DNA from 3 places in the Pseudomonas artemisiae genome. Region 3 is predicted to be linked to each of the others. Evidence: riboswitches for the same ligand, from Rfam matches in the RefSeq annotation. Region 3 holds a riboswitch; each other region holds the start of a gene.
What was found. Region 3 has a riboswitch for cobalamin ahead of cobO (cob(I)yrinic acid a,c-diamide adenosyltransferase). Riboswitches for the same ligand answer to the same signal wherever they lie in the genome.
Positions count from the first base shown of each region.

Region 1: another riboswitch for cobalamin. It lies ahead of ACWKV4_RS07520 (CbtB domain-containing protein); the one in region 3 lies ahead of cobO (cob(I)yrinic acid a,c-diamide adenosyltransferase).
Region 2: another riboswitch for cobalamin. It lies ahead of ACWKV4_RS06435 (ABC transporter substrate-binding protein); the one in region 3 lies ahead of cobO (cob(I)yrinic acid a,c-diamide adenosyltransferase).

Region 1 covers NZ_JBSKHS010000004.1:293,729-304,105, forward strand. The annotation lists gene ACWKV4_RS07510 (dihydrolipoamide acetyltransferase family protein) at 1-281, shown strand, start outside; gene lpdA (dihydrolipoyl dehydrogenase) at 291-1,658, shown strand; cobalamin riboswitch at 1,773-1,987, shown strand; gene ACWKV4_RS07520 (CbtB domain-containing protein) at 2,075-2,266, shown strand; gene ACWKV4_RS07525 (CbtA family protein) at 2,277-2,945, shown strand; gene ACWKV4_RS07530 (cobalamin biosynthesis protein) at 2,952-3,371, shown strand; gene cobM (precorrin-4 C(11)-methyltransferase) at 3,387-4,136, shown strand; gene nfuA (Fe-S biogenesis protein NfuA) at 4,193-4,777, opposite strand; gene ACWKV4_RS07545 (acyltransferase family protein) at 4,835-5,869, opposite strand; gene metH (methionine synthase) at 6,097-9,789, shown strand.
Region 2 covers NZ_JBSKHS010000004.1:51,114-61,490, reverse strand. The annotation lists gene ACWKV4_RS06440 (PAS domain-containing hybrid sensor histidine kinase/response regulator) at 1-716, shown strand, start outside; cobalamin riboswitch at 745-932, shown strand; gene ACWKV4_RS06435 (ABC transporter substrate-binding protein) at 1,076-2,083, shown strand; gene ACWKV4_RS06430 (FecCD family ABC transporter permease) at 2,080-3,090, shown strand; gene ACWKV4_RS06425 (ABC transporter ATP-binding protein) at 3,087-3,863, shown strand; gene ACWKV4_RS06420 (GntT/GntP/DsdX family permease) at 4,054-5,379, shown strand; gene ACWKV4_RS06415 (type III effector HrpK domain-containing protein) at 5,599-8,601, shown strand; gene ACWKV4_RS06410 (hypothetical protein) at 9,101-9,262, shown strand; gene ACWKV4_RS06405 (SctD/MshK family protein) at 9,355-10,269, shown strand; gene ACWKV4_RS06400 (hypothetical protein) at 10,266-10,377, shown strand, end outside.
Region 3 covers NZ_JBSKHS010000009.1:103,761-114,137, reverse strand. The annotation lists gene ACWKV4_RS12590 (adenosylcobinamide-GDP ribazoletransferase) at 1-329, opposite strand, end outside; gene cobC (alpha-ribazole phosphatase family protein) at 329-901, opposite strand; gene cobT (nicotinate-nucleotide--dimethylbenzimidazole phosphoribosyltransferase) at 898-1,950, opposite strand; gene cobU (bifunctional adenosylcobinamide kinase/adenosylcobinamide-phosphate guanylyltransferase) at 1,947-2,468, opposite strand; gene ACWKV4_RS12570 (cobyric acid synthase) at 2,470-3,927, opposite strand; gene cobD (threonine-phosphate decarboxylase CobD) at 3,927-4,916, opposite strand; gene cbiB (adenosylcobinamide-phosphate synthase CbiB) at 4,909-5,817, opposite strand; gene bluB (5,6-dimethylbenzimidazole synthase) at 5,814-6,464, opposite strand; gene ACWKV4_RS12550 (cobyrinic acid a,c-diamide synthase CobB) at 6,461-7,768, opposite strand; gene cobO (cob(I)yrinic acid a,c-diamide adenosyltransferase) at 7,765-8,376, opposite strand; cobalamin riboswitch at 8,502-8,730, opposite strand; gene ACWKV4_RS12540 (PQQ-dependent sugar dehydrogenase) at 8,825-10,135, shown strand; gene ACWKV4_RS12535 (C40 family peptidase) at 10,196-10,377, opposite strand, start outside.

The sequences.
Region 1 (10,377 bases), on a different contig from region 3:
AGCGGGAAATCCTCTCGGGTTCGACCATCACCTTAACCAGCCTCGGCGCGCTGGGCGGTATTGTGTCCACACCGGTGCTGAACCTGCCTGAAGTGGCCATCGTTGGCATCAACCGCATGGTTGAGCGCCCCATGGCAGTCGACGGCCACGTGGTAATACGCAAGATGATGAACCTGTCCAGCTCTTTCGATCACCGAGTAGTCGATGGCATGGATGCCGCGCGGTTTATCCAGGCGGTACGGCTACTGCTCGAACAACCTGCCACCCTTTTCATTGAATAAGGCCCGTCCATGCACACATTGCAAACCCGGCTGTTGGTGCTCGGTGGCGGCCCCGGCGGTTATGTAGCTGCCATCCGTGCCGGCCAGCTGGGCATTCCAACGGTGCTGGTGGAAGCCTCGGCCCTCGGTGGCACCTGCCTGAATGTAGGCTGTATCCCCTCCAAAGCGCTGATCCATGTGGCCGAGCGCTTCCATCAGGCGAGCGAACCCACGCCTTTTGGCGTAAGCGCGGGCCAGCCTACCCTGGACCTGGCCCAGGCCGTAGGCTGGAAGGACACCCTGGTAGACCGCTTGACCACTGGCGTAGCGGCGCTGCTGAAAAAGTACAAGGTGCAGGTGATCCATGGCCTGGGCCGCCTCGTGGATGGCAAAACCGTAGAGGTAGGCGATACGCGTATCCACTGCCAACACCTGCTGCTGGCCACCGGTTCGAATAGCGTGGAGTTGCCGAACCTACCCGTTGGCGGCGCAGTCATGGATTCCACCCTAGCCCTGTCGCCTACCCATTTGCCTAAGCGCATGGCCGTTGTGGGGGGTGGCTATATTGGCCTGGAGTTGGGTATCGCCTACCGCAAGCTGGGGGTACAGGTGAGCGTGATCGAGGCCCAGCCGCGGCTGTTGCCGGCCTACGACGCTGAACTGACCCGCCCGGTGATAGAGCGTTTGGCTGCGTTAGGTATTCACGCCCTGCCCGGCCATGCCGTGGAAGGCTTCGATGCCCAGGCCAAACGACTGATTGCACGGCCTACCCAAGGCGGCGACCCGGTCGAGCTGAGCGTTGACAGTGTACTGGTGGCGGTAGGCAGAACGCCTTGCACCCAGGGCTTTAACCTCGAATGCCTGGACCTGGCCATGGCTGGCCGGGCGGTACAGGTGGATGCCCGTTGCCACACCAGCATGACCAACGTTTGGGCCATCGGCGACCTGGCCGGTGAGCCTATGTTGGCCCACCGCGCCATGGCCCAGGGCGAAATGGTGGCTGAGATCATTGCCGGGTATACCCGTAGCTTTATGCCCGCGGCCATTGCCGCGGTGTGCTACACCGATCCTGAGATCGTCGTGGTCGGTAAGCTACCGGAACAGGCCGGGGCCGCCCCCCTGGTGGCGAGCTTCCCCTTCGCTGCCAACGGGCGCGCCATGAGCCTGGGCGACACCAGTGGGTTCGTGCGGGTGGTGGCGCGGGCAGATGATCATTTGATCCTCGGCTGGCAGGCAGTAGGCCCTGGGGTCTCGGAGTTGGCGGCGGCCTTTAGCCAGTCCCTGGAGCTGGGCGCGCGCCTAGAGGATATCGCCGGCACCATCCACGCCCATCCCACCCTGGGGGAAGCGGTCCAGGAGGCGGCGATGCGAGCCTTGGGGCATGCGCTGCATATCTAGCTGACGGTGACCGGTGCCTGTTCTAGCAGGCGCGGGCCCTGAAACGCCGCCTGCCCGCTTTCCCCTCCTCCTTTCGCGCCTACTCGAATTGACCGATTGCCCTGCTCGTGCTTTGCTTACGCCCTTCGTTCGGGTGCCCTTCACAGGGTGAAACGGGAAACCGGTGTGCCGCAAGGTGAGTCCGGTGCTGCCCCCGCAACGGTAAGCGAGCGCGCTTCCAAACCACTGTGCCCTGGCATGGGAAGGGGGAGCGTTCAGGCAGCGTGAGTGCCACGCACTCGCGCCAGCCCCTCGCGAGCCCGGAGACCGGCCCGGTCGACCTTTCTAGACACACCCGCGGTGGGCGGGCTGTCCGGCCTTGCCAAATCAGGCAAGGGTTCGGCGCGCCTGCCCGCTAATTACCTGAGGGAAGCGCCATGCCTACTGTTACCACCGCCCGCCCGTCGTCCATTCCCGCCACCGCCAGTTTGGCCGAGCGTGCCATAGCCGCCTGTGTAGCCACCGTATTGGGCGCAAGCCTGGTGTATTTCGCCGGTTTCTCCCATATCCCCGCAGTGCATAACGCCGCCCATGACACCCGCCACAGCGCCGCTTTCCCTTGCCACTGAGGTGCCTGCCATGATCGCTCGTATCCTGCGTACGGCAGGCTTTGCCGGCCTGCTCGCCGCCCTGCTCCTCTCCCTGCTGCAAAGCCTGTGGCTCACGCCGCTGATTCTCAAGGCCGAGACCTTCGAGACCGCCGCGGCCGCGCCCCATGACCATGAACCTGGCGCCCAAGCGCCAGCCTGGGAGCCTGAAGACGGTTGGCAGCGACTAGCCTCCACCACCGGGGGTAACCTGGTGGTTGCGGTAGGTTTTGGCTTGATGTTGGCCGGGCTCTATACACTGCGTGCCCCAGGCCGTACCCCTGAGGGTTTGCTCTGGGGCCTGGCGGGCTACACCGTGTTTATCTTGGCGCCGACTCTAGGCCTGCCGCCAGAGTTGCCCGGCACGGCGGCCGCTGACCTGGGCAGCCGGCAATTGTGGTGGATCGGCACCGCGGCCTCGACCGCTGCGGCCTTGGCGCTATTGGTGTTTGCCAGGGGCTGGGCGCTAAAAGTAACGGGGCTGGCCCTGCTAGTGCTTCCCCACCTGATAGGCGCCCCCCAGCCACCTCAGCATGAAAGCCTGGCACCGCAAGCCCTGGCGCAGCAGTTCCGCTGGGCTGCCCAAGGGATCAACGTGGCCTTCTGGTTGGCCCTGGGCCTGGCCAGTGCCTGGCTATTTCGCCGCAGCCCCGGCGCCTGAACGGCCATGAATGCGCTCCAACCCCTGGTGGCCGGTTTCGGCTGCCGCCAGGGCTGCCCGCAAGCACAGGTATGGGCAGTGTTGCATAAGGCCTTGCTGCTGATTGGCGCACAGCTTGAGGACCTGCAAGGCCTTGCCACTTTCGAGCGGCGCACCCAGGAGCCTGGGCTGTTGGCCGTGGCACAGGCGTTGGGTTTCCCTCTGGTAGGCTATGGCGCGCCGGCCCTGGCGTGCTTCGAGGCCCAGCTGAGCCATCGCTCGGTCGTTAGTTGGCGCCACACCGGCTGTTATGGGATTGCCGAAAGCGCAGCCCTGAACCATTGCCACCAGTTGTACGGCGGCGCACCCCGGCTGGTGGTGGCACGCTTACAGAACGCCTACGCCACGGTTGCCCTGGCGTCCCCATTCCCAGCTGAACAGGCTTGACCCAAGGTATATGCAATGACTGTCTATTTCATCGGCGCAGGCCCCGGTGACCCGGATCTCATCACGGTAAAGGGCCAGCGGCTGATACAGCGCTGCCCCGTGATTATCTACGCCGGCTCCCTGGTACCAGAAGCGGTTTTGCACCAGCATACCGCCGAGCGCGTGATCAATAGCGCTGAGTTAGACCTGGATGCAATCCTCGAAGAAATCGCCCAAGCCCATGGGCGCGGCCAGGACGTTGCACGGGTGCATTCGGGCGACCCCAGCCTGTACGGCGCTATCGGCGAACAGATCCGCTGCCTGCGGGCACTGAACATTCCTTATGAAATCGTACCAGGCGTCACAGCCGTGGCGGCCTGCGCGGCGTTGTTGGGCAGTGAGCTGACCCTGCCTGGGGTGTCCCAAACCCTGATCCTCACTCGCTACGGCGCCCATTCGCCCATGCCCCCTGGGGAGGCGTTAGCTGACTTGGCCCGCCACGGCGCCACTCTGGCCATTCACCTGGGCGTAAGCCATTTGCCAGCAATTGTCGAAACGCTGATGCCCAGTTACGGCGCGGGCTGCCCCGTGGCAGTGATTTACAAAGCCAGCTGGCCGGAGCAGGACTGGGCCTTAGGCACCCTGGCCACGATCGAAGCCTTGGTCACGAAAAAGGGCTTCCGGCGTACGGCACTGATTATCGTGGGCCGCGTGCTGGGCAATGAGGTGTTCGACGAGTCTGCGCTGTACCGCGCCGGGCGTGCACACCTTTACCGGCCAGCTTAGGCAAGCATGGCCATAGCCAAGGCCGCGACTAAGCGCGGCCTCGGTTCACGGCTTACTCAGTAGTAGGCGTTTTCTTTCACAGTGTGGTCGGTTACATCGCGCACGCCCTTGAGCTCAGGAATGCGCTCAAGCAACGTGCGCTCGATACCTTCTCTGAGCGTCACGTCCGCCTGGCCGCAGCCTTGGCAGCCGCCACCGAACTGCAACACGGCTACACCGTCTTCGACCACTTCGATCAGGGTGACCTGGCCACCGTGGCTAGCCAAGCCGGGGTTGATCTCGGTTTGCAGGTAATAATTGATGCGCTCATTAATGGGGCTGTCTTCATTGACCATAGGCACCTTGGCGTTGGGTGCCTTGATGGTCAACTGGCCGCCCATGCGGTCAGTGGCGTAATCCACTACCGCGGCATCCAGGAAGGGCTCGCTGACCGCATCGATCCAGGCCGTAAAGCGCTTAAGGCCCAGCGGGCTGTCATCGGGCTTTTCTTCACCGGGCTTGCAGTAGGCAATACAGGTTTCAGCGTACTGGGTACCCGGCTGGGTGATGAATACACGGATGCCGATACCGGGAGTGTTCTGCTTGCTCAGCAGGTCGCCCAGGTATTCTTGAGCCGCGTCGGTAATCGTTATGGCGCTCATGTACATTCCTCACAGACTGGCCCGCAGTTTACGGCAAAGCGAGCGCTGGAGAAAGTCCTAGTAATTTTGTCGGGTTATAGCATGAGCAGGTTTCACGCGCGGCTCCATCAGCCAGCCCTTCATTCGGTAATAGAGGCGCTTTTCAATCCACTGGTAGCTCAACCATGACAGCCCGAGAATGGTGGGTACGCAGAACAGGCCGAACACCGCATAGGCATTGATGCCAAACCGCGTTGTGATGAACCAGCCCGCGTACAGTACCAGCAGGTGCACCAGGTATACCGAATAGGAACAGTCCCCCAGGGCCTTGAGCACGCGGTTGTGGGCAAAGCGGGATTCCAACGCCAGGCAGCTGGCCACGATGCCGGCACTGGGCAGGCCCCAGTTGAGCAGGCGATTGCTCGGCTCCAGGTGATAAATCATCAACGCGCAGGCGCCGACCAAGGCCAAGGGCAGCCATAGGCCGTTGCGTATCCAGCCGCGGCGCCAAGCCACGCCCAACACCATGCCTAGCAGGAATTCATACATGATGTTGTTGGCATAAAAACGAGACGACCAGCCCAGGTGGCTAAGCACCTGACTGGCGGCAAGCAGCGCGACAGCAACACTCAACGCTCGCCATGCCTTTGGCACGACGAAGGCCAGGGAGAACACCAAGTAGAAGAACATTTCGTAGTTCAGTGTCCAGCCTACGTTGAGCGTAGGGTACAAGCCATAACCGCCAGGGTTTTCTGCCGGTATGAACAGCAGCGATAAAATGAAGGTTGGCCAGTTCACTACCCCATGGGGCATATAACGCCCGACAGTCCACAGCATAAGCCCCATGGCCAGGGTGTAGAACCAATACGCTGGAATGATACGAATGGCTCGATTGAGCAGGAATTCCTTGGCCTGAAGGGGTTTGTCATAGGTGGAGAGGTAAATCACCAAGCCGCTGATGACAAAGAAAATGTCCACGCCTACTGACCCCTTGGCTGAAAACAGGTGGCCCAGCGCTCCGCCCCCTTTGAAATCAAAGAACACCTGCATAAAGTGATGAAAGACTACCAACCATGCCGCGATAGCCCGAAGCGCCTGAATCGAAATCAACATCTGCATTACCTTTGCCGCAAAACTTTACCACGCGTGTCAGGCGCGACCTCGTACATGCGACCCTCTCTCATCCTGGTTGTTGCAACAGAACGTACTTGCCCGGCTTTATAGCAACACAATGATCGCCTCAACATGAATAGAGTTCATGTTCATTCCTGCCCCGTCGTAACCCGCCTTAGCTTTGCTATCATCTTCGGCTTTACCGCACGCGCCAGAGCCCACCTTCCATGAATGATCGCCAAGCCCGCCTCACTGCCCTGCAAGACGCGTTGAAATCACGCATCCTGATCCTCGACGGTGGCATGGGCACCATGATCCAGAGCTATCGGCTGGAGGAAAGCGATTATCGAGGCGAGCGCTTTGCCGATTGGCCCAGTGATGTAAAGGGCAATAACGACCTGCTATTGCTGTCACGCCCGGACGTGATCGCCCAAATCGAAGCGGCTTACTTGGACGCTGGCGCGGACATTCTGGAAACCAACACCTTCAATGCCACTCAAGTGTCCCAGGCCGACTATGGCATGGAAGCGCTGGTGTACGAGCTCAACGTGCAAGGGGCAAAAGTAGCGCGCCAGGTAGCCGATGCCAAAACGCAGCAAACCCCACATAAACCTCGCTTCGTTGCCGGGGTATTGGGCCCGACCAGCCGCACCTGTTCGTTGTCGCCAGACGTCAACAACCCCGGCTACCGCAATGTAACCTTCGACGAACTGGTGGATAACTACACCGAAGCCACCCGTGGCTTGATCGAAGGTGGCGCTGACCTGATCCTGATCGAAACCATCTTCGATACCTTGAACGCCAAGGCGGCGATCTTCGCGGTGCAGGACGTGTTCGACGAACTGGGCTTTGAATTGCCGATCATGATCTCCGGCACCATTACCGACGCCTCCGGCCGTACGCTCTCCGGGCAAACCACCGAGGCGTTCTGGAACTCGGTGCGCCACGCCAACCCTATTTCGGTGGGTTTGAACTGCGCCCTGGGCGCCAAGGAGTTGCGCCCCTACCTGGAAGAGCTGGCCACCAAAGCAGGTACCTATGTATCGGCGCACCCTAACGCAGGCTTGCCTAATGCCTTCGGCGAGTACGATGAAACCCCCGAGCAAATGGCTGAAACCGTCGAGGACTTCGCGCAAAGCGGCTTTCTTAACATTGTAGGGGGTTGCTGCGGCACTACCCCGGCGCATATTGCCGCCATTGCCCACGCCGTGGCCCGCCACGCGCCCCGCGCCATTCCAGACATTCCTCGTGCCTGCCGGTTATCTGGCCTTGAGCCCTTCACCATCGACCGCCAGTCGCTGTTCGTCAACGTGGGCGAGCGTACCAACATCACAGGCTCGGCCCGTTTCGCCAGGCTGATCCGCGAAGAGAATTACACCGAAGCCCTGGAGGTGGCGCTGCAGCAGGTGGAAGCCGGGGCCCAGGTCATCGATATCAACATGGACGAGGGCATGCTCGACTCCAAGAAGGCCATGGTGACCTTCTTGAACCTGATCGCTGGCGAGCCGGACATCTCCCGCGTGCCCATCATGATCGATTCGTCCAAGTGGGAGGTCATCGAAGCAGGCCTTAAGTGCATCCAGGGCAAGGGCATCGTCAACTCCATCAGCATGAAAGAAGGCGTGGAGGCCTTTATTCATCATGCCCGCCTATGCAAACGCTACGGCGCGGCCGTGGTGGTAATGGCCTTCGACGAAGACGGCCAGGCCGATACCGAGCAACGCAAGGTGAGTATCTGCGCCCGCTCCTACGATATCCTGGTGAACCAGGTCGGCTTTCCACCGGAAGACATCATCTTCGACCCCAACATCTTTGCCGTGGCCACCGGTATCGAAGAACACAACAACTATGCGGTGGACTTCATCAACGCCTGCGGCTGGATTCGCGACAACCTGCCCTATGCGCTGACCTCCGGCGGCGTGTCCAACGTCTCTTTCTCGTTCCGCGGCAATAACCCGGTACGCGAGGCGATCCATTCGGTGTTTCTGTTGCACGCCATTCGCAATGGTTTGACCATGGGTATCGTCAACGCCGGTCAACTGGAGATCTATGACGAAATCCCCGCCGCCCTGCGTGACCGGGTCGAGGATGTGGTGCTCAACCGCACCCCCGAAGGCACCGAGGCGCTGCTGGCCATCGCTGACCAGTACCGGGGCGATGGCAGCACCAAGGAAGCCGAAACCGAGGAGTGGCGCGGCTGGGACGTGAACAAGCGGCTGGAGCACGCCTTGGTCAAGGGGATCACGACCTACATCGTGGAGGATACCGAACTGTCCCGGCAGGGCTTCAAGCGCCCCATCGAGGTGATCGAAGGCCCGCTGATGGCTGGGATGAACGTGGTCGGTGACCTGTTCGGCGCGGGCAAGATGTTCCTGCCCCAGGTGGTCAAATCCGCTCGGGTCATGAAGCAGGCCGTGGCGCACCTGATTCCGTTCATCGAAGCGGAAAAAGGCGACAAGCCCGAGGCCAAGGGCAAGATCCTGATGGCTACCGTAAAGGGCGACGTACACGACATCGGTAAGAACATCGTGGGCGTGGTGCTCGGCTGCAACGGCTATGACATCGTCGACCTTGGGGTGATGGTGCCGGCAGAGAAAATCCTGCAGGTTGCCAAGGAACAAAAGTGCGACATCATTGGGCTCTCGGGCCTGATCACTCCGTCCTTGGACGAAATGGTCCACGTGGCACGGGAGATGCAGCGCCAGGGCTTTACCCTGCCGCTGATGATCGGCGGCGCTACGACCTCCAAGGCCCATACGGCGGTGAAGATCGAGCCGCGCTATAGCAATGATGCAGTGATCTACGTTACTGACGCATCCCGCGCGGTGGGGGTGGCCACCCAGCTGCTGTCCAAGGAACTCAAGCCGGCCTTCGTGGCGCGCACGCGCGTGGATTACCAGGAAGTTCGCGAACGTACCGCCGCCCGTGGCAGCCGCACCGAGCGCTTGAGCTATCCCCAGGCGGTAGCGGCCAAACCGAAGTGGGACTGGGCTTCCTATACCCCGGTATGCCCTACCTTCACTGGCGTCAAAGTGCTGGAAGACATTGACCTAAAGATGCTGGCGGAATTTATCGACTGGACGCCCTTTTTCATTTCCTGGGACCTGGCCGGCAAATACCCACGCATTCTGACCGATGAGGTGGTAGGCGAAGCCGCGACGGCACTGTTTGAAGATGCGCAGGCCATGTTGCACAAGCTCATCGACGAGAAGCTGATCAAGGCCAAGGCGGTGTTCGGCTTCTGGCCGGCTAACCAGGTGGCCGACGACGACATCGAGGTCTACGGCACCGAGGGTCGGCCCGTTGCCCTACTGCACCACCTGCGTCAGCAGACCATCAAGCCTGACGGCAAGCCGAACTTGAGCCTGGCGGATTTCGTGGCGCCCAAGGACAGCGGCGTGACGGACTACATCGGCGGTTTCATTACCACCGCCGGCATTGGTGCCGAGGAAGTAGCCAAGGCCTACCAAGATGCTGGCGACGATTACAATTCCATCATGGTCAAGGCGTTGGCAGACCGCCTGGCCGAGGCCTGCGCCGAGTGGCTGCACTTGCAGGTTCGCAAGGAGCATTGGGGGTACGCCAACGACGAACAGCTCGATAACGACGCCCTGATCCGTGAGCAATACCGTGGCATCCGCCCAGCCCCTGGTTACCCGGCCTGCCCCGATCATACCGAGAAAGGCACCCTGTTCACCTTGCTTGACCCGCAAGGCATCAGCGGCGTGACCCTGACCGAACATTATGCAATGTTCCCCACGGCGGCCGTGAGCGGCTGGTACTTTGCTCACCCACAGGCCCAGTACTTTGCCGTGGGCAAAGTAGACCGGGACCAGGTGACTAGCTATTCCAAGCGCAAGGCGCAGGACATGACCCTAACCGAACGGTGGCTCTCGCCAAACCTGGGATACGAGGCATAACCCTTTTAAAACAATAACCTACCTGGTTTATTTAAATAGAACTGCAGGAGCCAGCGTTAGCTGGCGAATGCCATCGGCAGACATGCCAGGATTCGCGAGCTTTGCTTGCTCCTACAGAAAGTATAACGATTTCAGTTATTTGCCACTCACACCTAACTTCCTTCTGTAGGAGCCAGCGCTAGCTGGCGAATACCATCATAAGAAAGGGTAAAATTCGCAAGCTTTGCTCGTTCCTAAGCGTTTTTTCAACAACTTACCTCCACTGGCTAATCCAATTTATCAGCTAATGGGTCGTCGCCCAAAACACTACGGCGGCAATGACGATCACGGCCATAAAGGCCGTGGCCCAAGCGTCGATAGGATGGCTGGTTTTTTTAGGCTTCACAGAAAGGTGGCGCATGGTCGATACCTTTATTGTTGTTCGTCCACAACGTAGGACGTTAGTCCCAGTTAAGCTCAGCTTGGGGTAACTCGCCACCTGCGCGCTGAACGCCCCGGGATCAATCACTTTGCATATCGACTTTAGCTATTTCCTTATAAGAAAACTTCGCTTCAGTGGATAAGCCAAAAAAGGTATCTTCCGTCGGC
Region 2 (10,377 bases), on a different contig from region 3:
TTGTGATTGAAACCGCCAACCGCTGGCTTGACGCCGAGGACACCGCGGCGCTGGACATCCCCGAGGGTGACTACCTGACCTTAAGCGTTACCGATACCGGCGCGGGCATGCCCCCAGACGTAATGGCCAAAGCCTTTGACCCCTTCTTCACCACCAAACCCATCGGCCAGGGCACCGGCCTTGGCCTATCGATGATCTACGGGTTCGCCAAGCAATCCGGCGGGCAGGTACGCCTGTCTTCTACCCTGGGGGTAGGCACCACCATCTGTATTTACCTGCCGCGCTACCAGGGCCCGACGCTGCCTAGCGAACGTGTGGCCGCCGCCGCCGCCGCCACCCCTGCTGCAGTAGGCGAGACCATCCTGGTGGTGGACGACGAACCCACGGTGCGCATGCTGTTGACCGACGTGCTCAGCGACCTGGGCTATACCCTGATCGAAGCGGCGGACAGCGCGGCGGGCCTCAGGATACTGCGATCGGACACCCGCATTGACCTGTTGATCACCGACGTGGGCTTGCCCGGCGGCATGAACGGCCGGCAAATGGCCGACGCCGCCCGTGAAGCGCGGCCAGGCTTGAGCACCTTGTTCATTACCGGCTACGCTGAAAGCGCCGCCATCGGCGACGGCCAGCTGGAGCCGGGGATGCATGTATTGACCAAGCCGTTTGCGATCGATGCGCTGGCTGCGAGGGTCAGAGAATTAATGCGCAACTAGCGGCTGGATTTGCCAATTCCCTGGATTGCTTTACTATCCCCGCGCCGGTTACCAGAAGTATTAAAAGGGAATCCAGCGGGCCACGGCCCGAAACGGAACTGCCCCCGCAACTGTAGGCGCCGAGCTTGTGTCCGTGATGCCACTGGGTGAACCCGGGAAGGTGGACACAAGCGCAGACGCGCCAGTCAGGAGACCTGCCGGCCAAGGTTTCACCACTGACCGGCGGGGTGCCCGGGAAGGGCATCTTTTCGGCCAGGCCCATTGCGCCCTGGCGCCGGGGCTCGAATGCCGCCCGGCTGGCCGCTAGGGGTGTGCTTTCCGCGCCGCGCCTGGCCTGCCCGACGCTGGAGAACGCGCACTTGACCTTACCTCGCCTATTGACCCTGGCCCTCGCCTTGGGCCTGCCCACCCTGGCCTCGGCCGCCCCTACCCAGTACCCCTTGACCCTGGAGAACTGCGGCAAAGCCCTCACCTTTGCCCAGGCGCCAGCGCGTACGGTGACCATCGGCCAGGCCGGTACCGAGATGCTCTATGCCTTGGGTTTGGGTGACCGCGTAACGGCGACTTCGCTCTGGTTCAACCCGGTGTTGCCACAGTATCAGGCGCTCAATGCAGGCATAGAGCGGCTGGCGGACAATGAGCCGAGTTTCGAAGCGGTGATCGCCAAGCGGCCGCAACTGGTGACCGTACAGTTCGAATGGATGGTAGGCCCTCAAGGCGCGGTCGGCACCCGTGAGCAGTTCGAAGACGTGCGCGTACCTACCTATATCTTCCCTTCCGACTGTGAGGGCAAGAACAACCTGGTCGGCGCCGACGGCACCCGCCTGCAGGCGTTTTCCATCGACAGCCTGTACAAAAGCATCGAACAGCTGGCGCACATTTTCGACGTGCAGGACCGCGGCGCGGCGCTGGTGCAGAACTACCAGGCCCGGCTGGCCGCGGCACAGGCTAAAGCCAAGCCGGCCAGCGGCAAGGGCTTGTCGGCGGTGATCTGGTTCTCCAGCGCCAACCTTGCCACCGAGCCCTTCGTGGCTGGCCGCCAGGGCGTGGCGGACTACATGCTCAGCACCTTAGGCATTCACAACGTGGTGGAGTCCACCGAAGAGTGGCCCACGGTGGGCTGGGAAACCCTGGCCAAGGCCAACCCTGGGTTTATCGTCATCGCACGGATGGACCGCCGGCGCTTCCCCGCCGACGACTACGAGAAAAAGCTCGCGTTTCTTAAAAGCGACCCGGTGACCCGCAACATGGACGCGGTTAAGCGTGACCGTATCCTGATCATCGAAGCCGATGCCCTGCAAGCCAGCACCCGGTTGATCACGGGCATCGAGCAACTGGCCGATGCCAGCCAGCGTTACGCGCCATGATGGTTCGAGGGGCGCTACTGGCGGTGTTGCTGCTGGCCGTGGCTGTATTGGCCGCCATTGCCATAGGGGAAACCGCCATCGAACCTACGGTGGTACTCAAGGTGCTGGCCAATGAGTTAGGGGGCGCGGCCTTCCCGGTAGACCCTATCGACGTAGGCGTGGTCTGGAACTACCGCCTGCCCCGTGCGCTGGTGGCGGGGGCTTGTGGCGCGGGCCTGGCGCTGTGCGGGCTGATCCTTCAAGCCTTGCTGCGCAACGCTTTGGCCGACCCCTACCTACTGGGCATTTCCGCCGGCGCCTCTACCGGCGCGGTGCTGGTATCGTTGATTGGTTTTGGCGGCGGCTTGCTCTCGCTCCCCGCCGGGGCGTTTCTGGGCAGCGTGGCTGCGTTCTCTTTGGTGGCGCTGCTGGCCAGGGCTTCGCGGCTAAGCGGTGGCAGCGGGTTGATCATCCTTGCCGGGGTGGCCAGCTCCCAGCTGTTCAACGCCCTTACCGCCTTCTTGATTGCCCGCTCGGCCAACGCCGAACAGGCCCGCGGAATTTTGTTCTGGCTGCTGGGCAACCTGGGCGGCGTACGTTGGCCCTCGGTGGCCTTGGCGGTGCCAGCGGCCCTGTTGGCCCTGGCCGTTTGTGCGTGGCACAGGCGCGCGCTGGACGCCTTTACCTTTGGCGCCGACTCGGCGGCCGCCCTGGGGGTACCAGTGCGGCAGGTACGCATCGTGCTGATCGGCTGCGCGGCGCTGGTCACCGCCGTGTTGGTGTCGCTGGTAGGTTCCATCGGTTTCGTGGGCCTGGTGGTGCCTCACGCGCTGCGCCTGCTGGTAGGTACCCGGCATACCCGGCTGGTGCCCTTGGCCGCCGTGGCTGGGGCGCTGTTTCTGATGGCCGCCGATGTGCTGTCGCGCACCCTGATCAAGGGCCAGGTGCTGCCTGTGGGGGTGATCACTGCCTTGGTGGGCGCCCCCGTGTTCGCCCTGTTGCTGCTGCAAGGGGACCGCAAGCGATGAGTGCGCCTGTGCTGGCCTGCGAAGGCGTGAGCGTAACCAAGGGCGGCGCCGCGCTGCTAACCGAGGTAAGCCTGGCGGTGATGCCGGGTGAGCGGCTGGGCATCGTTGGCCCCAATGGCTCGGGCAAATCCACCCTGCTGCATGTGCTGGCCGGGCTACTCAAGCCGAGCGCGGGCGAAGTGACCCTGTTCGGCCAGGCATTGAGCAACCTGAGCAGGCGGGACGTGGCGCAACGCCTGGCGGTGGTGGAGCAGCATGCGCAAACCTCTGACCGCATCCGCGTGCGCGACGCGGTGGAGCTGGGCCGCACCCCGTGGCTGTCTGCCCTTGCCCCTTGGGGCAACGAAGACGACGCTAAGGTAAGCGAGGCCTTGCAAGCGGTGGAGCTGGAGCACCTGGCTCAGCGGCACTGGCACAGTTTGTCGGGCGGTGAGCGCCAGCGGGTGCAGATCGCCCGCGCCTTGGCTCAGCAGCCAAAGGTGCTGCTACTGGATGAACCCACCAACCACTTGGACATCCACCACCAGTTGTCCCTGTTGCAGTTGATCCGCGCCTTGCCCCTCACCAGTGTGATGGCCTTGCACGACCTGAACCAGGCCCTGACCTGCGACCGACTGGCCTTGCTCGACCGCGGCCGCCTGGTCGCCTTGGCCCCCCCGGCCACCGTGCTCAGCCCCGAGCGGTTGCGGGCCACGTTCAACGTGGAAGGCCACTGGCTGCCTGGGCCAGAAGGTAGCGCGCCGGTGTTGGCACTGCGCGCCATCGGTGGCTAAGCCCTGCTGCCCGGCCGGGAGCTGAAGAAAGGTTCATCCGCCCCGCCCACCCCAGACAGCCTGCTGAAAGCCAGGCTCCGGTACCCTCGGTGAGTTTTGCAAGCTGCCGCGGCAATACGATACCCATAATAAAGGAGTACCCTTGGTGGAACTGACCCCCGTTGCCTGGCTGGCCCACGACAGCCGCCTGATGCTCTGCTGCGCCCTGGCCATTGCCAGTATCATCGTGCTGATCAGTGGCACGCGCCTGCCGCCTTTTCTATCAATTTTGGTCGGTACCTTTATCGCCGGTATCGGCACGGGCCTGGCCCCGGAAGAGGTGGCCAAGGCCTTTAGCAAGGGTGCCGGGGGGATTCTCGGGGAAGCGGGCATCATCATTGCCCTGGGCGCCATGCTAGGAGCGCTAATGGCTGAATCTGGCGCCGTCAACCGTATCGCCACTACCCTGCTCACCCTGGGCAAAGGCCGGGCGCTACCTTGGGTCATGGCGGTGGTGGCAATGATCATCGGCCTGCCGCTGTTCTTCGAAGTAGGCCTGGTGTTGATGGTGCCGATTATCTTTGTGATGGCGCGTCAGTCCGGCCAGCCGTTGCTGAAAATCGCCATCCCGGCCCTGGCTGGCATGACCACCCTGCATGCCTTGATGCCGCCCCATCCGGGGCCGTTGATCGCGGTCAGCGCGCTGCACGCCGACTTGGGCCTGACCATGTTGCTTGGCTTCACCCTGGCGGTACCAGCGGTCATCCTCGCCGGGCCCTTGTATGGCCTGTGGTTGTCCCGGCGCTTGCAAGTTGAGATTCCCGCCGAGCTGGGCGAGCTATTCGCTGGCCGCCCCGCTGCCACACGCCAACCGGGTTTCGCGGTATCGCTTGGGATCATCCTGCTACCGGTGGTATTGATGCTCGGCAGCACCCTGGCCAAGGTGGCGCTGCCGGCGGAAAACCACCTGGCGCTGACCTTGAAGTTCCTGGGCGAGCCGCTGATTGCCTTAGGCATTGCGGTACTGGCGGCAGTGGTGCTACTGGGTTGGGCTAACGGCCTGGGGCGCGAGCAGGTAGGCACCACCCTGCGCAAAAGCCTGGCGCCCATCGCCGCGTTGCTGTTGACCATCGGCGCCGGTGGCGGGCTTAAGCAAACCCTGCTTGATGCAGGCGTGAGCCAGACCATCAGCAAAGTGGCCGAGGGCGCCCATTTGCCCTACCTGCTACTGGCTTGGCTGATCGCCGTGGCGCTGCGCCAGGCCACTGGCTCGGCCACTGTGGCCACGACCACTACCGCGGGCATTCTGGCGCCGCTGATGGCAGGGCTGGCCCCCACCCAGAGCGCCCTGATCGCCTTGACCATCGGTGCAGGCTCGGTGTTCTTTTGCCACGTCAACGACGCAGGCTTCTGGATGGTGCGCGAGTACTTCGGCCTGCAACTCAAACAAACCCTTTGGGTATGGTCAGTCTTGCAGACCATCGTCTCGGTAGTAGGCTTGATTGGGGCTTCCCTGCTCTGGCTCTGGCTGGTGTAGCCGGTCCGCTGGCCGCTGCAACGGCGGCCAGCGCTTTAGGTAAATTCACAAGATTTCACGCCCGCCTTCATATTGGCTCCATTGACCGGCCTTAACCTTGGCCGTGCATTGCCTATTGCCTATTGCCTATTGCCGGCGCTGGCCGCGCGCTATGCGAGTTCAACGCTGCCTGTGTTGCTCGCCAGCCCCCGGCACGGTTAATTCTCAAGGAGCCAGTCCATGTCCGTTACGGTTGAGCAAACGTCCACACCTACCGATTCGAACAATTCAGAAAACCTGTGGGGCAACTCGGTGGACCGGGCCAAGGCCAAGGACGCCGGTATCGAATGGCAGCGGCCCGAGGGCGACCAACGCTCGGCCCAAGAGATCATCGACGACTGCCCGCTGCTGAAAAACCTGGGCAACCAAAGCGGCGTAAAGGACACGCTCAAGGAGCGCGTGGGCGACTTCGAAAAAGACCCGGATGCCGCTTACCGGGCGGTGCAAGTGTTGGACCACGTGGAGCTGATCAACGAAGGCGGCGAGCGCATCGTCAAAGGCAGCGCGGGCAATGGCCGGGTGGACGGCTTTACCAAGGGTGGTGACGCCAAGCACGGCACCGAGGCCGGCCGTCTGCAGGATTTTGGCAAGTACGGCTGGGAAAACCTCAAGGGCGAGCTCAAGCACGTGGACAGCGCAGGCGAGCATTCCGACGCCCGCGAGCAGGCTGAAGCCGTGGGCATTCAGTGGGTGCGCCCGGACGGCGACACCCGCTCGGCTCAGGAGATCATCGACGACAACCCGCTGCTCAAGCACCTGGGTAACCAAAGCCATGTGAAAGACATGCTCAAGGAGCAAGTGGGTGATTTTGAGAAGGACCCAGACGCCGCCTTCAGGGCTGGCCAGGTGCTGGACCGGGTGGTGGGCTACGACGAAAGCGGCAAGGTGTTGACCGGCGGCGACGTAGCCGACACCCGCATCAATGGCTTTACCAAAAGCGGCGAGGCCAAGCACGGCACTGAAGCCGGGCGCCTGCAAGACTTTGGCAAGTATGGGTTCTCCTCCTTGCCCAAGGCCCAGGCCAGCAGCGATATCGCCAGCTACAAGGATTTTCTCAAGGCGCACCCCAAGGCCGATGCCGGCTCCCAGATGGTGGCCCAGTACGCGGCCATCCTCGACCAGCACTACGACGCAATCCTGAGCAAAACCGGTGCCGATGGCGCGGTGACCGCGCAGAACATCAAGGATTACAAAGACGCTAATCCACAGTTGAGCGCCGACGAAAAAGCCGCCCTGGACTTCTGGTCTGAGCCGGGGGCGTTCAAGATGCTGGACACCGCCGCCAATACCCTATCCAAATCCGCCGACGGCAAGGCCAACCGCGCCGATGTGCAGGCCTGGCTGAAAACCTCGGCCCCCGCCGACGCCACAGGCCTGAGCAACCTACTGTCCACCGTAGTGTCGGGCAACCTGACCAGCAAGGTGGACACCAGCAAGCTGGATAAAGACGTCTTCGAACACCCTGAGAACTACACCGCCGAGCAAAAGGCAGCCGTGCTGATGGACCTGCAACAGGCACAGAAGCTGGTGGTGGACGGCGCCAATGCCGGGATGTGGGCCGATGACTACGGCAAGGTGGCTATCGCCAATGCCTCCGGGGCGCTTTGGGAGCCGGAGAAGGTCCTGCAAGACATCAATGACCACATCAGCCTGCTGCAAAACGACAAGGCCACCGCTGAGTTTCTGCAAAACAGCAATGCCGATGCCATGAAAGCGCTGTTCGAAGGCAGCCCGGGCCTTAAAGACGCGGTCACTAAAACCTACGAGGACGAGATCAAATCCGGCAAGGCGCTGGACGCGGCCTGGGATGCGGCCACCAAGGACGGCAAGACCGACCAGACCACGGCCCTGACCAACTTCTACGCCACCGCCCAAAGCCTGCAAGGCGCGCTGGGGATCAACAACGCAGCGCAGATCCAGGCAGGGGTAGGCAAATCTTCCCATGGCGAAGCCTTGAAAACCTATTACAAGGATTCGTTGGCCTCCGGCGAGCGCATGCGCGAGCTGCTCAAGAACAACTCGCCAGAAACCGCCGCCAGTTTGTTCAGCATGGAAGTGGCGCTGTACAACGCCAACCTGGACCCGACCTTTACCGCAGAATTCGATAAACAGCTCAATGACAACTTCTCCACCATCGCCCAGGAGAACCTGTTCAAGGGCGCTACCTTCGAGGACATGCAAAAGGCCTATGGCAAGGACGGCGGCCCGGAGCTTGACGAAGACAAGGTACGCAAGCTGATCGACCAGATGCGCCAGGAGTCCCCTGAGCTGCTGATGAACAAAGACGGCACCGTGGCCACCACCGACCAGGTACTGTCGGGCTTCCGTGGCAACTGGGATATGTTCCGCCAGGGCACCAAGGCGCTGGACAAGATGGGCTCGCTTTCCCAGTTCGATCTCAGTGGCAACGCCAAGGGGGCCTACGATAGCGGCACGCTCCATGGCGTGAGTGGTTTGTTCCTGGCGGGCATGACCATCGCTCGGGGCGCGCAGGGCTCGGGCAAGCTCACTGACCGTAATATCGTGGACATTACCACCGGCTCGGTACAGGCGGCGACCGTGCTCACCGAAGGCGGCACCAAGGCCTACCAGCAGAGCCTGGATACTTCCATCAAAAACGGCGAGGCTAAGCTGACGGGGCCAGACAGCAGCAAGCTGACCAGCGAGATGCTCGATAAGATCAAAGATAACGTAAAAGACGGCAAGAATTACAAAGCCGTGGCCAAGCAGTTCGAGGAAGGCGCCAAGGGCTTGGGTGGCCTGGCGGGTATCGCGGTAGGGGCCTATGGGATATTCGATGGCGTGGCGGCGATCCGCAAAGGGGACCCACTCTCCGGCGGCTTTGGCATCACCGCCGGCTCCCTGGGTGTGTTGGCCGGTTCCGCCTCGGCGGCCGAAGGCGGTATCGGTTTGCTGATGGCCTCTAACCTGCCCCGCTTCCTCCCCGCGCTGGCCAGCGCCGCCGGGGTACTCGGTTTCCTCGGCGCCGGTGTTGCCGTGCTGGGCGCGATCATTCCCGGCCTGGTCAAGGAAGGCCAACAACAAGCCAAGGCCGATGACTTTGCGCAAGTCTTGGGCGACAGCATCGAGCGTTACGCCATCGACGGGGTAAAAGACGGCACCATCGACGACCTCCCCACCAAGGACTGGCCAGGCGGCGAAGACTCCACCATCGCCTCGTAAGGCCGGTCGCTGGCAAGCCAGGCTGCTACGGCAGATCCCAACCCGTAGCCGCCGGCCTTGGCGCCAACCGCGTTGCCACGACCAGGCTTTACACCCTAGCTTGGCCAGTCGCTGGCAAGCCAGGCTGCTACGGCAGATCCAACCCGTAGCAGCCGGCCTTGGCGCTAACCTTGGCTCGAAGGCTTCTATATTAAAAGGGCTATAGCAGAGTCAAGTTACAATTTTTATATAACCTAAAGTCATTTCGATTAACAACAGGTTATCTTTTAAATAACCAACATGACCCACTCTAGATATTTCAGTTTCGGCAAATTCTTTAATGCCTAATTCAACTTTTTCACAAGTTTTCACAACCCTTATTAGTTGCCTTCAGTAGTATTCGAAGTGTGCAGCGCAGGCCAACGCGTCACCTGGCACTGACTGCGGTGTGCACCTTTCAGCTCGCCCTGGGCAGCTGAGCTAACTGATCCGAATCCTTAAACCCGCAAGGAGAAACATCATGGCCGAAACTCCAACCGTAAGCTCAGGCAATGCCGACGGCGCTATCGCCAAAATGGAAGCCACCTTCAACATGGCGATCGAAAAATCCGCCAAGATCACCGAGATCTCGACTGCCAAGAAAGCCGAGCTCGACGCCACCAAACAACGTCCGCAGAACTGACGTTGTGCCGTATGGGCGGCCCCGCGCCGCCCGTACACCCCGCCCTACCCCGCCTGCCGCAACTTCAGTAAACACACGCTGGTATCGCGACCATGACCGCCATGATTTCCTACGCTCAGCGGCCCACTCACGAAGCAGACAGCCCGGCTACCACGGTGCTCGAGATTATCGCAGGCCTCCATCAAGGCGTCAGCCTGAGGCTTGACCGCCCTGATTATATGATCGGCCGCGCCAGTACCGCCGACGTGGTACTGCACGACCCTAGCGTGACCGACCACCACGTTCGCCTGCGCTTGCAACGGGGCCAATTGGCCATCGAAGCCGTGGGTGGCGATGTCACGCTGTCCGGCCCCCGCTGCCCTGAACGGACCGTGCACCACGGCCACGGGGTAATCGCCGCGCTGCCTTTGCAGCTACAGGTCGGCGAAGCACGCCTTGCCCTGCAGGCGCCCGCGCAAACGTCTAATAAGGACGCCTGGCGTACTCCACGCCTGGCTGTGGGCGGCGCTTTGCTGCTGGCCTGTGGCGCGGTGTTCGCTGCGCTGCATCAGGCCCCAGTCGAAGATTTTTCCCGAACCCTGCCACCCACGGCCGCAGCCGCCAAGGTGATCCCCACGGTTGCCCAGGCCCGCGCCTGGCTTGGCCGGCAACTGGAGCAGGCTGGTCTAACCGGTATCACTTTGCACGGCGACGAACATCAGCTCAGCGTGACCGGCAGCTACAACGCCGCGCAGCAGGCAAGCTGGGCCACGGTGCAGCAAGCGTTCGATCGTCGCTATGGTCAGTACCTGGTACTGCACGGCAACGTGACCGAGGCCACGGCCCCTACCATCCCTAGGGTGCGTTTCCAAGCCGCCTGGTTCGGCAAAAACCCCTATGTGGTCGATGGTAGCGGCCGCCTGCTCTACCCGGGCGCGGCGTTGGATGACCATTGGGTACTGGATGCTGTTGCCGACGGCAAGGTGGTCCTGGCCCGCGGCGCCGAGCGTTTTACGTTCACCCTATGAAGATCGAACCCCGCGCGCTGCCTCCCACGGGCGGCCAGGCACCAGAGCGCCCCCAGCAAGTAGCTCAGGCACTGCCAGCAGCGCGGCAGGTGGCGCGGTTCGAAGCCC
Region 3 (10,377 bases):
GCCATGGGCCCGCTGCGCGGATCCTTCATAATGGTCAGCGTCCGTTCGCGATCACCATAGCCCCCGACCCAAGCATCGGCGGTATCCGCCAGGCCATCGAGGTGCAGGCCGCCAGTAAGCGCTACCCAGGCTGCCAGCAACAGTGCCGCGCGCAGCAACAAAGGGCCGCCGCCTAGCAGCTGGTTCAAGGCTGACAGCACCAAGGCGAACACCAGGCCCACCAAAGGGTAATAGAGCAAAGACCGGCCAGTCTCCTGCGCCGTGGGCACCCGGGGCAGGCTAACTGGCAGGCTACTCAGAAACTGTAGGGCAATCCACCAAGGCATCATCACAGCGCCGCCAGTTTGCCGCTAGCGTTTACGCACACCGAGTGCAGCGCGCCATGGGCCACGTCTACCTGGAGCAGGGCCGAGGCCGGCAGGCCCCTGGCCTGGGCCAAAAGCAAACGCATCACCCCGGCATGGCCGACCAAGAGCACACGCTGCCCGGCATACACCGAAGCCAAGCCAGCAATGGCCTTCCCTACTCGACTACAAAAGTCACTCAGCGGTTCGGCGCCAGGCGGTGTGAAGGTAAAGGGGTCACGCCAGAAATGTCCCAGTGCTTCAGCCTGATCCACCATCAGTTCGGCGGCGCTACGGCCCTCCCATTCACCAAAATGCAGTTCGCGCAGCGCTGGCATGGGCACCAAAGGCAGGCTCAAACGGCCAGCCAACCCTTCGGCAAAGGCAGCGCAGCGCTGCAAGGGCGAGGTCAAGATAGCGTCCCAAGGGCCCTGGCCTTGCACGGCGGCGTCCATTGCACGCCAACCCGTAGGGGTCAGGGCGTCATCCAGGCTGCCGCGAAAGCCACCACCGCGCTCTGTTTCACCATGGCGCAGCAAATCCAGGCGCACGCTCATGCTGGGCGATCCGCTACCGCGGCCTCGGCGAAAGTGGCCATGCCCGCATGAAGCGCGCAGGCCAGGCGCATCAAAGGCACCGCCAGCGCGGCGCCGCTGCCTTCACCCAAGCGCAGCCCAAGGTCTAGCAACGGTTGTGCGCCCATGGCGTGGAGCACACGAGCGTGGCCGGGCTCGGCGCCTTGGTGGGCGAAAAACAGCCAAGGTAGGCAACCGGGGTTCAAGCGCACGGCCACCAAGGCCGCCACCGAGCAGATAAACCCATCCACCATCACCGGCACTCCGGCTTGCGCGGCCCCCAGGTAACTGCCGGCTAAAGCCGCGATTTCAAAACCACCTACGCAGGCGAGTGTCGCCATGGGATCGGCTGCCTTAGCCCCGTGCAACTGGCACGCGGCTTCGATCACCTGGGTTTTATGCTTCACCCCCTCAGGAGCCAGGCCGGTGCCTGGCCCTACCAGTTCGCTGGCCGTACAGCCTAGCAATAGACAGCCCAAAGCACTGGCGGCGCTGGTATTGCCGATGCCCATTTCACCGCCAATGAACAGGTGCGCCCCGCCTGCCGCCGCCTGCTGGACAACCTCCCGCCCAGCCTGCAAGGCCTGCTCGCACTCGCAGGGCGTCATGGCAGCTTCCAGGGCGAAGTTGCGGGTACCGGCACCCAGGCGCATCGAGCGAACACCGGGCAGCGACAGGGGCTCTACGGTACCCATGTCCACTACGTTCAGGTTCGCGCCCAGGCTTTTGGCCAATACGCTGATCGCCGCGCCCCCATTGATGAAGTTGCGCAGCATCTGGCCGGTCACGGCCTGGGGGTAAGGCGATACGCCTTCGGCAACGATGCCGTGATCAGCGGCAAAGACCGCGATGCTTACTCGCTCGACCTTGGGCAAGGGGCTGCCCTGCAGCGCGGCCAGGCGTATGGCGAGGGTTTCCAGCTGGCCTAGGGAGCCAGCGGGCTTGGTCAATTGCCGCTGGCGCTCCTGGGCTTGCTCGGCGATATCTGCGTGGGCGCTGGCGCAAGGGGCGCGCCACCAGGCTGCGGTCATGGCTGGGGTCCTTTCAAGGTCAGTGGCAATCCGGCCATGGTCAGCACCACTTGATGGCAGCGCTGGGCAATGGCTTGATGAAGCAAACCGGCTTCATCCACGTAGCGGCGGGTCAGCTCGCCTAGGGGCACGATGCCCAACCCGGTCTCGTTACTGACCAATATGATCTCGCCAGGTAGCTCGGGCAGGCCTGCGAGCAGCGCGTCACGCTCAGCGGCGAGCCGTTGCGGGTCGTCAAGCATCAGCAGGTTGGTCAGCCACAGGGTAAGGCAGTCCACCAACAGGCACCGGTCTGCTTTGGCGTGGGTCGCCAACACTGTGGCAAGGGCCAGCGGCTCTTCGATCAGTTGCCAGTGGGCCGGGCGCCGTGCCTGGTGCAGGCGCACCCTGGCATCGAGCTCAGCATCGCGGGGCTCGCTGGTAGCGATGTAGGTGACCGGCAAGGCGCAGGCCTCGGCCAGGCTTTCGGCCAGGCGGCTTTTGCCGGACCGCGCGCCGCCCAGGATCAATCGCAACATATCAGCAGGGCTCCTGGCAGAGGGCAAATAGCCGGTCGGTGTCCAGATGTTCGGCAACCAGGTCCGCCAACCGCTCGATTTCCCGTTCGCGCACGCCGTCGTAATCCAGCTCAGTGGCGTTTTCCAGCCCCGCCCAGCGAAGCAGCGCGGCGCAGGCCGAGGAGGATTCGAATACACCATGCACGTAGGTGCCCATAATCTGGCCGTCGTCGCTCAAGGCGCCGTCGGGCCGGCCTTCACCGAGCCACAGGGCAGGCCGGCTCAAAGCCGCGCCTGTGCTCACCCCGGCATGAATTTCGTACCCCCGCACCGGCTCGCCATTGAGTGCCAGGCGCCCGCTCACGTTACGCAGTTGCTTTTCCGCCGCCAGGGTAGTGCTCAGTTGCAGCCAACCCAGGCCTGAGCTGCTGCCTGCCGGCCCCTCTAGGCCCAATGGATCATGAAGCTGGTGGCCGAGCATCTGTAGGCCGCCGCAAATGCCCAGCACCTTGCCCCCATAACGCAGGTGGCGGGTAATGGCTTGCTCCCAACCGCTGTCGCGCAGGCGGGCGAGGTCTGCCCGTACGCTTTTGGAGCCGGGCAGGATGATCAGATCCGCGGCAGGTATAGCCTCGCCGGGGCGGATGAAACTCAGCGCAACCTGAGGGTGCAGGCGCAGGGGGTCGAAGTCGGTGTGGTTACTGATGCGCGGTAGCACTGGCACCACGACCCTGAGCAGCTCACCGCTTTTGCTGGGCTGGCGACTATCCACGGCGTCTTCGGCTTCCAGGTGGAAGTCCATCAGGTAGGGCAGCACCCCCAGTACCGGCTTGCCGGTGTGGGCTTCGAGCCAATCCAGGCCAGGTTGCAACAGGGCCAGGTCCCCGCGAAAGCGGTTGATCACGAACCCCTGTACCCGCGCCTGTTCGCTGGGCGACAGCAGGGCCAAGGTGCCCACCAAGTGCGCGAAAACCCCGCCGCGATTAATGTCGGCCACCAGGATCACCGGGCAACCCACGGCCTCGGCAAAGCCCATGTTGGCGATGTCGCCTTCGCGCAGGTTGATTTCCGCGGGCGACCCGGCGCCTTCCACCATCACTACCTGGTAAGCGGCGCGCAGCCGCTCATGGGACGCCAACACCGCGCGCAGGGCGGTGGGCTTGTACCCGTGATAGCGCAGGGCATTCATATTGCCTACGGCTTTCCCGTGAATGATCACCTGGGCACCGGTTTCACTGTTGGGTTTGAGCAGCACCGGGTTCATGTCGGTGTGGGGGGCCAGGCCACAGGCCTGGGCTTGCACCGCTTGGGCGCGGCCGATTTCCCCGCCCTCGGCGGTCACCGCACTGTTTAGCGCCATGTTCTGCGGCTTAAAAGGCGCGACTGTCACGCCTTGCCGGTGCAGCCAGCGGCACAGCGCGGTCACCAGGGTGCTTTTGCCGGCATCGGAGGTGGTGCCTTGCACCATCAGGGTAGGCATCAGGCGGCTCCCGAAAACGCAGCCAACGCAACATCAAGGCGCTGCCACTGAGCGTTATCGGCAGGCAACCCGAACCTCAGGCTGCTGGTAGCGGCGAACAGCCGAACCAGCACCGCCTCTCGCGCCAGGTGAAGGTACAGCGCTTCGGCGTGCGGGGTATACACCCACTGAAACAGCATGCAACCACCGCTGGGTGCCAGGCCATGCTCGCGCAGCACCGTCCCCAGGCGAGCGGCCGCGGCGCCACAGCGCTCGATCTGCCGCCGATGGCCGGGCTCGTCACGCAGGCAGGCCACGCCCAAGCTGCGGGTGGGGCCCGAGACCGACCAGGGCCCTAAATGCTCGGCCAGCGCTGAAAGCAAACGGGCCTCGGCCAGAACAAAACCTAAGCGAACGCCGGCCAAGCCAAAGAACTTGCCGAATGACCGCAACACGATCAGCCCCGACCGGTGGGTTTCAGCGGCCAGGCTGTGCGCCGGGGTCATGTCCATAAAGGCTTCGTCCACCACCAGCCAGCCGCCCTGCTCCGCTAGCCGCGCGTGCCAGGCCAGCAGGCAGTCGCGGTCAATCATCCGCCCCGTGGGGTTGTTAGGGTTGACCACCACCAGCACATCCAGGGCGCCCAAGTACTCGCCCACGTCATCTTCGGCCAACTCGCGCACCAAGTGGCCGGCGTGGCGCCAGGCATGGGCATGTTCGGCGTAGCACGGGCTGAGCACGCCCACTTTGCCGACCCGGCGCAAGCGCGGAAGCATCTGGATCGCGGCCTGGGAACCAGCGACGGGCAAAGCATGCTCGGCGCCATAGTAGTCACAGGCCGCGGTGTCCAGACCGTCATCGGCTTCAGGCAGGCGGGCCCACGCGCGCTCGGCAATGGTAGGGATGGGCCACGGCCACGGCGCGATGCCGGTGGACAGGTCTACCCAGGCGGCTTCTTCAATGCCAAAGGCCTGGGCCGCGGCGCGCAGGCGCCCCCCGTGTTCAAGCATAGAATTGCGCTCCCACGCAGATGATCAGCAACCACAGCCACACACCGCGCTGCACCAGGGCCCAAGCGCGCTCCACCGTCTCGGCGGTAGGCGCCGGCCCTTCGCCCAGTTCAGGCCGCTCATGCAGCTCGCCGTGATAAATCGCCGGGCCGCCCAGCGTCACCCCCAGCGCACCGGCGCCGGCCGCCATCACTGGGCCTGCGTTGGGGCTGTCCCAGCGCTTGCCCTGGTGCCACCAGCAGCGTAGGGCCAGGCGCGTTTTACCCAGCACCGCGTAGGTCAATGCCACCAATCGGGCGGGGAGCAGGTTAAGCAGATCGTCGATGCGAGCCGCGGCCCAGCCGAAGCGCTCGAAGCGCTCATTGCGATAGCCCCACATGGCGTCAAGGGTATTGGCCAAGCGGTACAGCACCACGCCGGGTACACCGCCCACGGCAAACCAGAACACGGCGGCAAAGACCGCATCGCTGCCGTTTTCAAGGGCTGACTCCGTAGCAGCCTTGGCCACGCCAACGGCGTCGAGTTCGGCGGTGTGGCGGCTGACCAGGCGCCCTACCCGCTCACGGGCCTTGGGCAGGTCGCCCGCCCGCAGCGCCTGGGTCACCGGCAACACATGTTCACCCAGGCTGCGCAGCCCCAGTGCCCAATACAGCGCCACTATTTCTACCAACTCGCCAATCAGCGGCAGCCAGGACAGTAACGTAATCACCAGCACTGGCGGGACCACGGCCAGCAACCAGGCGGTGACACCGTGGCTGCGCCAACCATGGCCGGCAGAGTTAAAGCGCTGCTCCAGCCGCTGGGCCAGCCGGCCGAAGCCCACCAACGGGTGCCACCGGCGCGGCTCGCCCAACAGCGCGTCTGATGCAACCGCCGCCACACAAACCAAGGCCAGGCTCATGAGGTTACCCCCCAGCTGTCATCGAATAACAACGCTTGCAAGGGGCGTGCTTGAGCCCAGCCTTCCAGGGTCAGCATGGGCTGGTCATAAAAGCTGGCCACAGGGCCCAGGCACAATACGCCTACTGCCTTGCCACCGGCGGGTATGTTCAACAGCTTGCCCAGGCGCTGTGGATCAAACAGCGATACCCAGCCCATTCCCAAGCCCTCGGCACGGGCGGCTAGCCACAGGTTCTGCACCGCGCAAGCCAGTGACGCCAGGTCCATCTCGGGCAGGGTGCGGCGGCCGAACACGTGGCGTTCGCGCTCATCGCCCAGGGCTACCACCAGCAATTCGGCGCAGTCTTTGATGCCTTCTACCTTAAGGGCCATAAAGTCATCGCAGCGCTCACCCAAAGCCTGAGCCGTGCGCACTCGCTCCTCTTCCACTAGCTGGTGAATCGCACTGCGCAATTGAGCCTGGCGTATACGAATGAACCGCCAGGGCTGCATCAGGCCCACGCTCGGCGCCTGGTGAGCGGCCGCCAGCAGGCGCTGCAACACCTCCGGCGGCACCTGCCCTTCGATGAAATGGCGCATGTCGCGCCGTTCGGCGATCGCGCGATACACCGCGTTGCGCTCGGCTTGGCTGTAAGCGTGATTCGTCATGGGCGCGCCTCGGGGCGCAGCAAGGCGGCGGCGAGGGCCGGGCCTGAAGGAAAGTAAAAATGAACATACGACGCCGTAAGGCGCCCGCGCTGGTACACCGCTTCGGCGCCACGGCCACCGTTAGGGCTTTCCCCCCGGGCCACGGGCGCCCAAGGGGTAGTGGTCAGGGAGTGGTGATAGGTATGCCCACGCAGGCAACCACCGAGCAGGTTCACCTGCTGCAATGCCAACGCGGCCAGGCGTTTTTGCAAGGCAGCTTCTCCCGGCATCACACCCAGCATAGGCGCGCGCTCGCCCGCCACGTTGGTGAGGCCCTCCATCAGGTACAGCATGCCGCCGCATTCGGCCAATAGCGGCTTGCCTGCCTGATGGTGGGCACGAATGGCTTCGAGCATCGGGGTATTGGCGCCTAGGCGATGGTGATGCAACTCGGGATAGCCCCCGGGGAGGTACAGGCTATCGCACAGCGGCAACTGGGTATCGGCCAGGGGCGAGAAGAAGCTCAGTTCGGCCCCCATCTCCCGCAGCGCATCGAGATTGGCCCGGTACAGGAAGGCGAAGGCCTGGTCGTGGGCCACCGCGATACGCACGCCATCGAGCAATGCTGGGAGCGGCATCGACACCGGCGGGGCAAAGGTTACCGGTGGCGGCAGGGCGTCGTCACAACTGGCGGCCAGGGCATCGGCTGCCGTGTCCAGGCGCCGGTCCAGGTCTTCCAGCTCACTGGCTTGCACCAGCCCCAAGTGGCGGCTAGGTAGCGTGAAACCTTGCTCGCGGGGCAAACCGCCGAACCAGCGCAGGCCCTCGGTCAGGCTGTCGCGCAACAGTTGGCCATGGCGCTCGCTGCCTACCCGGTTGGCCAATACCCCTAGGAAGGGCAATTCAAGGTTATAACGGGCCAAGCCCAGGGCCAGCGCGCCGAAGGTCTGCGCCATGGCAGTGCCATCAATCACCGCCATCACCGGCAAGCCCAGGGCGATAGCCAGGTCTGCGCTGGACGGAATACCGTCGAACAGCCCCATCACCCCTTCCACCAAAATAACGTCCGCGGTTTCAGCCGCTTCCCACAACAATCGACGGCTATGCTCGGCGCCGACCATCCACAGGTCCAGCTGGTACACCGGCGCGCCGCTGGCCCGCTCCAGAATCATCGGGTCGAGAAAATCCGGGCCACACTTGAACACCCGCACACGCCGCCCGCGGTTGCGGTGCAGGCGCGCCAAGGCCGCGGTTACGGTGGTTTTGCCTTGGCCGGAGGCGGGGGCCGCGATCAGCATGGCCGGGCAACGGCGGGGCATACTCACCACTCGATGCCTTTTTGCGCGCGAATGCCGGCGGCGAAGGCGTGCTTGACCGCGCCCAGCTCGCTGACGGTATCGGCGGCTTCGATCATTTCAGGCTTGGCGCCACGGCCGGTGACGATCACATGCTGTAAGGGCGGGCGAGCCTTAAGGTCGGCGATGACCTGGGCGAGGTCCAGGTAGCCATGCTTGAGGGCGATGTTCAGCTCATCGAGCAGCACGAAATCAACCGAAGGATCTTCCAGTACGCGCTTGGTCACCTCCCAGGCGGCCTGGGCAGCGGCGATATCACGCTGACGGTCCTGGGTTTCCCAGGTAAAGCCTTCGCCCATCACGTGGTAGCTGACCTGCTCGGGGAAGCGGCGGAAGAAGGCCTCTTCGCCTGTGGTGTGGCGGCCTTTAATGAACTGTACCACCGCACAGCGCAGGTTATGGCCCATGGCCCGGGCCAGCATGCCGAACCCCGAGCTGCTTTTGCCCTTGCCATTGCCAGTGAGCACCAGCCATACACCGCGCTCGTCGGCAGAGGCGGCAATGCGGGCATCGATTACGGCTTTTTTGCGCGCCATGCGGGCCAGGTGGCGCTCGTCGCGCTGGGGGGTGTCGTTCATCGCTGCTCTCCTCGCTCACGCGTGCGCATCGACGAAGCACCCGCGCCAACCAAGGCTGGCGCGCCGGCGTCGATGCCGCTCTCACCCGCGCGGCGATCCATAGGTTAACGGGGCGATTAACGCACCGTGCATAGGGGCTTCAGGCCGGTCTCCGGGCTTATGAGCGGGCGTGGTGCCCCACTGGCGCGCCTTCCCGGTTAACCCAGTGGCCTGTGCGCAAGCGTTGACTCATCTACCGTTGCGGGGGCAGCGCCGGCTTTGCCGTGCGGCGCGTTGAACGCGGCGTGGCGTACCGGCTTCCCTGTTTCACCCCACCAGCGCTTGCCGCGGGGCACCTGAAACAATCGGCGAAGGGTAAGGGGTTGGCCTAACAGCGTCAATCAAACATGTTGAACCTCCACCGCCTCGCTACCTCTACGGTAGATAATCCGGCCGCCAGGAGCGCCCTATGCAGATGTCTCGTATTGCCCTTACCGTATTGCTGGCCGCCACCATGGCAGGCTGCGGTGAAAGCTCCAAGTTGCAGGTGGCCGACGGCACCGGCCCTTCGCCCAAGCTGCCAGAGCCTAATAAAACCCTAATGCCTACGGTCAATATTGCCCCCGCCGTGGGCTGGCCCGCAGGTGCCCACCCCACCGCCGCGCCGGGCCTTAAAGTGGCCGCCTTTGCCGAAGGCCTGGACCACCCCCGTTGGCTCTATGTATTGCCCAATGGCGACGTGCTGGTGGCCGAGACTAACTCCCCGCCCAAGCCAGATGACAGTAAGGGTATTCGCGGCTGGGTGATGGAGAAGGTCATGGGCCGCGCCGGGGCCGGTGTGCCTAGCCCTAACCGCATCACCTTGTTGCGTGACAAAGACGGCGATGGCGTGGCTGAAACCCGTGAAGTCTTCGCCCAGCATTTGAACTCACCCTTCGGCATGGCCTTGGTCGGCCAGGACTTCTATGTAGCTGACACCGACCGGCTTTTGCGTTTCAAGTACCAGTCGGGGGCAACTGAACTGAGCGGCGAAGGCCAGGTGGTCACCGACCTGCCAGGCGGCACCCTCAACCACCACTGGACCAAAAATGTAATCGCCAGCGCGGACGGCAAGAAGCTGTACGTGACCGTGGGCTCCAACAGCAACGTGGGTGAAAACGGCCTAGATCAGGAAGAAGGCCGCGCGGCCATTTGGGAAGTAGACGCCGCCACCGGCAACAAGCGGCTGTTCGCCACCGGGCTGCGTAACCCCAACGGCATGGCCTGGGAACCCCAGACCGGCAAGCTGTGGACGGCCGTCAACGAACGTGACGAAATCGGCAGTGACTTGGTGCCCGACTACATCACCTCGGTCAAAGACGGCGCCTTCTATGGCTGGCCTTACAGCTATTACGGCCAGCACGTAGACGCTCGGGTACAGCCCGGCAAGCCAGAGATGGTGCAAAAGGCGATCGCCCCGGATTACGCGGTAGGTCCCCATACCGCTTCGCTGGGCCTGACCTTCGCTCAAGCCAACCAGTTGCCAGCGCCTTTCGACCATGGGGCCTTTATTGGCCAGCACGGTTCTTGGAACCGCAAGCCCCACAGTGGCTATAAAGTGCTGTTCGTGCCCTTTGCCAATGGCATGCCCACTGGCCAGCCGGTGGACCTGCTCACTGGGTTCCTCAATGACAAGGGCGATGCCCAGGGCCGCCCGGTGGGGGTGATCGGAGATAACAAAGGCGGGCTGCTGGTGGCCGATGACGTGGGCAACAAGGTGTGGCGTGTGACCAAACAGTAAGGGTTGTGACCGTTCGCCGCCCCTGCTTGGGGGGCGCGAGCTGACTGACGCGCTGCTGGCCTACTGAGTGCTCATGGCGGTTTGCGCCAGGCGCTCAGGCTGTATCACCCGCTTGGCATCTAGATAGGCCTTCTGCCAATAGGGCTTGTTCAGGTAATCCAGGCGCACCGTGCCCCCGGTTCTGGGGGCATGCACGAAGCGCCCCTCCCCCACATAGATACCTGCGTGGCTCACCTGTCCAC